Regions from separate parts of the Mesorhizobium sp. Cs1299R1N3 genome, predicted to be linked through region 1. Evidence: riboswitches for the same ligand, from Rfam matches in the RefSeq annotation. Region 1 holds a riboswitch; each other region holds the start of a gene.
The links. Region 1 has a riboswitch for cobalamin ahead of O7B34_RS09795 (DUF1636 family protein). Riboswitches for the same ligand answer to the same signal wherever they lie in the genome.
Positions count from the first base shown of each region.

Region 2: it holds a riboswitch for cobalamin, as region 1 does, so the genes downstream of both, O7B34_RS05415 (DUF1636 family protein) here and O7B34_RS09795 (DUF1636 family protein) in region 1, are expected to answer to the same signal.
Region 3: it holds a riboswitch for cobalamin, as region 1 does, so the genes downstream of both, bluB (5,6-dimethylbenzimidazole synthase) here and O7B34_RS09795 (DUF1636 family protein) in region 1, are expected to answer to the same signal.
Region 4: it holds a riboswitch for cobalamin, as region 1 does, so the genes downstream of both, O7B34_RS04410 (aromatic ring-hydroxylating oxygenase subunit alpha) here and O7B34_RS09795 (DUF1636 family protein) in region 1, are expected to answer to the same signal.

Region 1 is NZ_JAPYKQ010000003.1:263,823-266,016, forward strand. Features, by position in the region: gene cobW (cobalamin biosynthesis protein CobW) at 1-389, opposite strand, end outside; gene O7B34_RS09795 (DUF1636 family protein) at 386-820, opposite strand; cobalamin riboswitch at 859-1,067, opposite strand; gene O7B34_RS09800 (winged helix-turn-helix domain-containing protein) at 1,097-2,194, opposite strand, start outside.
Region 2 is NZ_JAPYKQ010000002.1:16,930-19,123, reverse strand. Features, by position in the region: gene O7B34_RS05420 (ABC transporter ATP-binding protein) at 1-561, opposite strand, end outside; gene O7B34_RS05415 (DUF1636 family protein) at 558-920, opposite strand; cobalamin riboswitch at 1,062-1,269, opposite strand; gene O7B34_RS05410 (LacI family DNA-binding transcriptional regulator) at 1,332-2,194, opposite strand, start outside.
Region 3 is NZ_JAPYKQ010000004.1:307,750-309,943, reverse strand. Features, by position in the region: gene O7B34_RS12630 (histone deacetylase family protein) at 1-293, opposite strand, end outside; cobalamin riboswitch at 472-652, shown strand; partial or broken gene bluB (5,6-dimethylbenzimidazole synthase) at 735-1,313, shown strand; gene O7B34_RS12620 (hypothetical protein) at 1,481-2,194, opposite strand, start outside.
Region 4 is NZ_JAPYKQ010000001.1:954,950-957,143, reverse strand. Features, by position in the region: gene O7B34_RS04410 (aromatic ring-hydroxylating oxygenase subunit alpha) at 1-1,080, opposite strand, end outside; cobalamin riboswitch at 1,196-1,397, opposite strand; gene O7B34_RS04405 (DUF680 domain-containing protein) at 1,893-2,099, shown strand; gene O7B34_RS04400 (DUF680 domain-containing protein) at 2,171-2,194, shown strand, end outside.

The sequences.
Region 1 (2,194 bases):
CCATCGACGGTCACGCGGCTCTTCACCGTCGGCCACTGGAAGGCCTGGACCAGCGGCTTGGGCAAAGCGAGGCCCGAGGTTTCGATCAGGATATGGTCAACCTTCGGCGTCAGCGACAGGATCTGGTCGAGCGCCGGCACGAAATCGTCGGCGACGGTGCAGCAGATGCAGCCATTGGCCAGCTCGACGATGTTTTCCGCTGGGCAGGTGTCGATACCGCAGCCCTTGAGGATCTCGCCGTCGATGCCGATGTCACCGAACTCGTTGACAATGATCGCGATACGCTTGCCGCCGGCGTTTTCCAGGAGATGGCGGACCAGAGTCGTCTTGCCGGCGCCGAGGAAACCGGTGACGACGGTGCAGGGAACACGGGAAACGGATGCGGTCATATCAAGTCTTTCAGCATGTCGAGGGGAGGGATGCGGGCCACGAGGCCGCGCTTGAGGCTATCGGGCCGGCCTCGCCAGGGAATGAGGCCGTCGCTGGAGGTGGCGAAGAGTTTCGCGCCGGTGACGAGATCGGCGCCGCTGGTCGTGGTCAGATCGCCGAAGACATAGCTCCAGCACCCGTCACGCAGGATCGCGGCGCTCAGTCGGCGTTTGCAATTGCCGAGGCATTCGACGGTGCGGATGCGGATGTTGTCGCCCGAGGCGGCCTGGCGCGTATCTTCGGCCAAAAGTTCGCCGGCCCGAGGGTGGGCGTCGGAGCCGGTCTCGTCGCGACAGGAGGCGCAGACGATGACAGTGATGCCGGCCAGGGAATCATCCCCGCCGGACGAAATGTCCGTTGTTTCAGCCGAAAAACTGCTGTCGCGATCCAAATCAGGCTCCTTGCCCGGAAAACCCGCCGGGCGATCGGATACTTGCATTCCAGACGGCAGGTCTCCTGGCTCGCGGGTCATCGCCTTTGGGTAGCCGCCTTCCCGGGACAATCCCAGTGGCTTTCGGCCTTGGCTCTTCGCTCACAGTTGCGGGGACAGCCGCGGATTTGGGATTTTTCAATCCCGCACCGCATTCCCTCTTGGCTCCTCCCTTTGCCGAGAGGAGACCGTCTGGATCCGATTTAGGCTCTTGCGGGCAGCGGTGTCAACGCGAGCTTACGACACCGTGATGTCGGACAGCGCCGGGCCCAGATCGCCGGCAGGCGTCACTTCGATGCGTTCGAGGCCAAGCCAGTCCTGCATCTGCTTCAATTCCTCGAAGAGCTGAGCGGCGGTTCCGGGCGGTGCGCAGGCCTCGGCGTAAGCGGCATGGACACGCAGGACACTTGCCGGCCGGTCTGCCTTGAGGTCGACGCGCGCAACGATCCTGTCGCCGAGCAGGAAGGGCAGGACGTAATAGCCGTATTGGCGCTTGTCGGCCGGCGTGTAGATCTCGATCCGGTAGTGAAAATTGAACAGCCGCTCTGAGCGCGAGCGCTCGAAGACAACGGGGTCGAACGGCGCCAGCAGGGCGCGGGCCTCGATCTTGCGTGGCAAACGCGCGTCTCTATAGAGGTAAGCCGGCTTGTCCCAGCCCTCGACGCGAACAGGCAGCAGTTCGCCGAGTTCGACCAGTTCCTCCAGCCGGCCTTTCATGTCGGCGGGGGAGAGTCGAAAATAGTCGCGCAGGTCGCCTGATGTCGCGATGCCGTGGGCGCGGGCGGAGATGCGCAGCAATTCACGATGCGCGTCTTCAGTTGCGGGCACCGGCGTATCGAGGATCGCCTGCGGCAGCACCCGCTCCGGCAGGTCGTAGAAGCGCTCGAAGCCGCGCCGGTGCGCCGTGGTGATGCGCCCGGCCCAGAACAGCCATTCGAAGGCGTGCTTGGCGTGGCTCCAGCCCCACCAGCCGCCGGAGCCTTTCTGGCCCTCCAGCGCGGAAGCGGCGACCGGGCCGCGTGCGACGACCTCGCGGTAGATCTTTTCTATATAGGCGGCGTGCTCGCGGCCCCATTTGGCCAGCCCCAGATACATTTCATCGCCTTGCTCGGCGCGCAGCATGCGCCAGCGCATCAGCGGGTAGGTCTCGACCGGCAGGAACGAGGCCTCATGCGCCCAGTATTCGAAGACCGTGCGCTTGCGGGTCACGGCGGCGTTGTCGAGCAAAGCGAGGGGATAGGGGCCAAGACGCGAATAGAGCGGCATGTAGTGGGCGCGAACCACCGCACTGACGGAATCGATCTGCAGCAGGCCGGTGCGGGACAGAACGCGGGC
Region 2 (2,194 bases), on a different contig from region 1:
CATGCCGAAGCCGGCCACCAGTTCGAGCAGTTCCGCGCGGGCGCGCGGATCGAGGTGGTTGGTCGGCTCGTCGAGGAACAGGATTTTGGGCTTCTGCGCGATGGCGCGTGCTAGCTGGGCGCGTTGGCGTTCGCCACCAGACAGCGAGCCGATGGCCCGGCCGAGCAGCGGCAACAGGCCGGTCCGGTGCAGCGCATCCACGACAATGTCGCGTTCCTCGCCGCGGCGCCTCAGGCCGGCATGCGGGACGCGGCCAAGCTCGACATAGTCGATCACCGCCAGCCGTGGGTCCGGCTGGTCTGTCTGGCCCACGACGGCGATATGCAGGGCCCGCTCGGCGGGTGAAATCCTGTCCAAGCGTCGCCCGCCAAGCTTCACCTCCCCCGAGCTTGGCCTGAGCATGCCGGACAACATGCGCAGCAGCGTGGTCTTGCCGGCGCCGTTGGGGCCAATGATGGCGAGGCGGTCGCCTGACGTCACCGACAGGCTGACCGCACGGACCAGATGCCGGCCATTCGCCGTCGCGCCCAAGTCGCGCGCATCGAGAAGCGGCGCTGTCATCGATTGCCATCCGCCAGCTTGCCGGGTCCCGGGATGCGAGCCAGCGTCTTGCCGGCCAGGCGCGGCGGCCGTTGTCCGGAATTGCACCAGCCGTCGGGAAGCGAGGCGTAAAGCCTGGCAAACCGCACGAGATCGGCAGCGTCGGCCTGCGCATTGATCGACCCGAAGAGATAGGCGGCCTTGCCGGGCGCCTGGAAAGCCACCGCCAGGGGACGCACGCAACCCGCCATGCAAGCCACGCCCTCGACCGTGAAACCAAGCGCCACGTCAGGCTGGGCCGAGAGACGAGAGCGCAACTCGGTGCACAAACCTTCGCCCGACCTGACGCCGGTCGGCACGTCGCGGCAAAGAGTGCACACGATGATCTGGTGCATGGGGCTGGGGGGAATACGATCGATTGCGCCGTCCAACTTCCCGTCACTTTCAAAACTGGCGACGGAAGGATGTTGGTCGACCGGCCGACAAGACCGATGTCCACGTTTCCTCCCGGCACACCCCGTCCGGTCAACTCAGTGATGGCAGGTCTCCTGGCTCACGGGTCTCTGCGCAATCCTGCCTTCCCAGCCTTGCCGGCCAGTGGCGTTACGGATCTTGCTCGCCGCTTACAGTTGCGGGGGCAGCCGCGGCCTCGACCCAAAATCGGATCTCACCGCGTTCCCTTTTCACCCCTCGCCTTTCGGCTCGGGGACCTTCACGAGTCGCAGCCTAGGCCGCGCGCGGCGGCGAGGCAAGGCAGTCGTTTGTTTTGTTATAACAGAACCAACAAATGGTCAATCGCTGTCGCGGGCGATCAGTTCCAGCGGCCAGACCTCCCTGATGGTCTTTGGCCCGGCGGCCCCCGCAAAAGTCGGCAGCGACGCCAGCAGCATTTCGGCGAGCCGCCGTCCCATCGGCTGCAGCGCCGGGCGGAAAGCAGTCAGCGCCGGCGAGAAATAGCGGCAGAGCGGCGTATCGACGATGACGGTCACCGCCATGTCGTGACCCGGCTTGATACCCATCTCGGCCAGCGCCTTGCAGCCCCCAAGCGCCATTGCGTCATTGTTGAAGATGATGGCGGTCGGCGGGTCCTTGCGGCGCATCACCTGGGGTGTCACTTCGTAGCCACCGGCCTCGTTGATGAAGCCGTCGGCAATCAGGCCGGGATCGACGGCGATGCCATGCCGGCGCAAGGCCTTGCGGTAGCCGTCGAGGAACAGATAGCCGAAATTCAGATCGAGCGATGGGCGGATGGCGGCGATCCGGCGATGGCCGCGCGCCACCAGCCGATCGACCGCGTCGGCGCCTGCTTTTTCGAAATCGAGATCGAGCGAGGGGTAGGCCTTGCCGCCGGAGCGGCTGCGGCCGAGCGTGGCGAAGGGGAAGCCGGCCTGGGTCAGATAGTCGATGCGCTCGTCCTCGCGCCGCGTCCAGGCCAGCACCACCGCGTCGGCACGGCGCGTCTCCACGACACGCCGCAGGCGCTCCTGCTGATAGTCGCCCGGCGCGCCCATCACCACGATGAGATCCAGCCCGCTCTCGGCGAGCCGGCCCTGCAATCCAGTCAGGAACGGAATGAAGAAAGGCTCGCCGTATTCCTGGTCGCCCGGATGCGGCTGCAGCATGAAGGCGATCGAGTGGGTAGCGCCTTGCCTGA
Region 3 (2,194 bases), on a different contig from region 1:
CCGATCGCCGTGATCACCGCCTGCCAGCTCTTCGGGCTGGCGGTGGTGTCGGCGTCGATGCGGGCGAGGCCTTCATCGGGAATGGCGGCGCGCACGCGCGCGGCGAAATCGGCGGGATGCGCGTAGAGGATGGTGGCCTCGTCGCCTTGCGGTGCCTCGACGCGGTCAAGCACGGCAAAAGCTTCGTCGTCGAGCACGCGCTCGATGGCGCGCAAGCGGTCGGGCCGCTCGGGGTGACCTGGCGGGGTGATGTGTTCGAGGAAGATCGGGTGCGTGTAGAGACGAGTGGCCATGTCCCCTATCTAGTGCCCCGGCGCCGTGATGGCCATGCGTTGCGGCTTGATCGCTGGGGAAAATCACGCCTGCGTCCATTCATGTCGCTGCGGGGATTGGCGTCGCCGGCCCTTCGGCGTAAGGTCGCCGCCACTGCCTGGTGCCTGCCGGACGGTTGTTTTAGCCGCATTCCGCGACGCCAAGTGATTCCACTTGGCTGCAAATGCTCTAGCGGGAGAATCGGGAACACGGTTTGATACCGTGGCGTGCCCAACGCTGTGAGGGGGACCGCGCCGGTAAATGCCACTGTCGATGACGGGAAGGCACCGGACGCGGGTTGATCCCGAGCCAGAAGACCGGCCTGGCAGGCATCGTCATCCGCATGGTCAGGCGGATGGCATCAGAGCGACGTGCGCCCTCTTGGACGCACGGAATCTGCTGCAATCGCAAGGGGACAAGCGATGCCGGAAGCTATGACCGCTCCAACGGGCGATGGATTTGATCAGATCGCGCGCGACGCGGTTTACCGCGCCATGTTCACGCGGCGCGATGTCCGCAGCCATTTTACATCGGAAGCGATCGACGACGAGGTGCTGGCGCGGCTGCTGCTTGCCGCCCATCACGCGCCATCGGTCGGCTTCATGCAGCCTTGGAATTTCATCGTCATTCGCGATGCCGCGCGACGGGCGCAGGTGCGCGACCTGTTCCTTGCCGCGCGCGAACAGGAACTGCCGGCAATCGAGGCGGACCGGCGGGCGCTCTACCGCAAGCTCAAGCTCGAAGGCATCTGCGAAAGCGCATTGAACATCTGTATCACCTGCGACCGTGAGCGCTCGAAAGGCTCGCCGTTGGGACGGTGGCACAATCCGGAAATGGATCTCTACAGCACGGTCTGCGCGGTGCAGAATTTCTGGCTGGCGGCACGCGCCGAGGGAGTCGGCGTCGGCTGGGTCAGCATCATCGAGGCGCAAGCGCTGAAAAGGCTACTGTCCATCCCCGACCACGTGACGCCGATCGCCTATCTCTGCGTCGGCCGTGTCTCGGAGTTCGCGCCAAAACCGGACCTCGAAACGCACGGCTGGGGCCGACGGCTGCCGCTGCCCGACCTGATCATGAGCGAGACTTTTTGCGGGCAAGGTGAAGCATCGCTCAAATCTACGGTGGCCCGCCTCAACACCGTCGCCGCTGCGCCGGCAAACCCCGCCGATCAGCGCGTCGCGCCGGCCGTGCCCCAGCGCGAACCGTCGAAGGTGGAGAGCGCCTTGCGCTTGAGTTCCCGGAACTTCGACGAGGCATCGGCCAGCCTGGCGTCCCAAGCGGCATCGGGCACCTGACCCTCGATGGTCTTGAAATAGACCTGCATCAGGCAGGCGATGGCGAACGGCTCGATGAACGCCGCCTTAAAGGCCCAGGCAAAGACGATGGCCAGAACGAAGGCCCAACCGGCGAGCTGTCCGGGCATGACGTAAAGAATGGCGGCTGCCGGGGCCAGCATCAGCAGGAAGATGACGAAGGAGACCCCCCACATGATCACGGCCAGCCAGACGGCGTTCTTGACCATGATCTTGCCGTTCTGGGCGTAGAGCACAACGCCTTGCCGCGCGGTCTCGAAGGGTGAGGACGAATTGATGCGGATGTTGTAGCCGAGAATGATCTCGTCGACATAGGTCAGCGACAGGCGGATCACCGTGTTGAGGAACGAGACCAGGCCGCTCAGGCCCGGAATGGGCAGGAAAGCCGCGATGCCGCCCAGCAGGCCGGTGATGGCGCGGATGGCGCCCTTGACCAGCTGGTCGACGACGAAAAGGATGTTCGCCTCGGCAAAACGCTCGGTCACAACCTCTTTCGCGTAGGCGATCTGGTTCTGGCCGTCGGGTACGTCGTGGCCGTCGATCAGATGCACCATGACGGCGATATGGCC
Region 4 (2,194 bases), on a different contig from region 1:
GCGATCCTGGTCGTTGGTCTCGGTCCAGACATGGGTGAGTTCCGCGAGATCGTAATCGACGCCCTCGACCGCATCCTTATGCACCAGCCATTTGGTTGTCACCGCCGTTTCCGTGGCGCTGATCGGCAGCACCCGGAAGGTGACGGCGTGGTCGCCCAGGATGTGGTTCCAGGTCGTCGGATAGTGGTAAAGCAGCAACGAACCGATGCGGTCGGTTGAAACGCTGTCGGAAAGATTCCTCTCGACCGCGCGCTTTCCCGTCATCGTGTAGCTGACGGCATCGCGCAGCAGCGGCGCGCGGGTCGCGCGATACTGGCCGGCCGGATCGATGCGGAACTTGCTCGGCAGGCCGGCCGCTTCGCATTTCGCCCAGTGCGCCAGCATCTCCGGATCGCTGTCGGCGCCTTGCACGCCGGTCACCGTCGGTGCTTCCGGGAAGGTCTTGCAGAGTTCGGGATGGTTGCCGGCGCAATGATAGCATTCGCGGTTGTTTTCCCAGACCAGCTTCCAGTTCCCCTTCTCGATGATGGTGCTCTCGAAGGCGACTTTTGCCTCACGCAGCCGGTGCGGCAAAAGGTAGGGCTCGATCATCGCCCGCATCGGCGCGAAATCGGCGGGCTCGCTGGCCAGACAGATGAAGATGTAGCCGCCAACGCTTTCGCAGGCGACGGGCTTCAGGCCGTACTGGCTCTTGTCGAACCCATCGGCCATCTGGCGGGCGAACAGCAGCCGGCCGTCGAGCTCGTAGGTCCATTGGTGATAGGGACAGACCAGTTTGGCGGCCGTGCCCTTATCACTGTTGCAGACGCGGCTGCCGCGATGGCGGCAGGAATTGTGGAAGGCGTTGATCTTGCCCTGCTGATCGCGCACCAGCACGACCGGATAATCGCCGATCTGCACGGTGATGAAGCTGCCCGGCTTGGGCAATTCGCAATCATGGCCGATGAACAGCCAGTCGCGATACCAGATCAACTCCATGTCCAGCTTGAAGTAGTCCGGGTCGGTGTAAAAGGGCTGTTCCAGCGAAAAGCCTTGTCTGCGGCTGTTCAAGAGCCTCAGCATGTCGTTGCGCGCGTCCATGTCCTGTCCTCAGTTTCAAGGACTGAACTGGTGGTGATTGAGGAAGGACTGGGCGCAGATCGGCGAAAAGCCGGACAAACACCATCCGCCTCTTGACCGCCCACCGCGATCAGTCGAGTTCTAGCGATCTCGGGCTGGTTTCCGGGCTCTGGAGTTGTCCTTGCGGACCATCGCGACACCTTCCCAGGCTTTCGCCCAGTGGTCTCCCGTTGCGACTTGAACTCCACCACCGTTGCGGGGGCAGCGCCGGAATCTGACCGGCTTCCCAATTCTCCGCTCCGTCGTCACGCAGCGGCACCTGAGATGCCCGATCTAACCACGACAGGCTTTGCGACATCGGCACGAAAGCGACATCGCATCCATGCGGCGCGACACGCATGCTGGATCGTCATGAGAGGCTTGTAGCCGCGGGAATCGCCTTCTGTCGCCAAGCCGCGCCGGCACCGTCATCGACCCTTTTGCCGGCAGCAAATAGGTTAACAGTTTCAAAAAGTGACTATTAGCAGGGACTAAAATCGAACCGAACGGTTCGTTTCTGTTGACGGTGCGTGCAAGACGCTGTGAACGCCGAGCCTCCGACACAGTTGGTGATCGAGGTGCTGCTTTAAGATAATCACTTGATATTACAAGAGAAAATAAGAGATGTGGAAGGCGCTGGTACAATTTCAAGTGGTGGAGTCATGGTCCACGCTGAACAACTTCGTGATTGGAAACGGCAAGGGTGCTCTCCCACATCGGGGCTGTCCGAACGACGCGATTTAATCCCAAGACACGCCGCTAGACGGACGGAAAAAATACTGGAGTACCAAAAAATGAAAAAGATCATTCTCACTGCCGCCGCCCTTCTGGCTGTTTCCGGCAGCGCCTTCGCTGGGAGCGACAATTACGGTTCGAACGGCGCCAACCAGCCTGCTGCCGCGGTGGACAGCTCGTACACCGCTTCCACCTCCACCAAGACGTCGGAGCCTGTTGCTCAGACGCCTGCTCAGGGCAGCGATCGCAACCTCTTCGGCCGCTAACGGCCTGTCCCCACGGACGGCGGGCTTGCCCGCCGATCCGGTGGAATTCAAGAAATTCAGGAGTGTCTAAAATGAACAAGATCCTTATTGCCGCC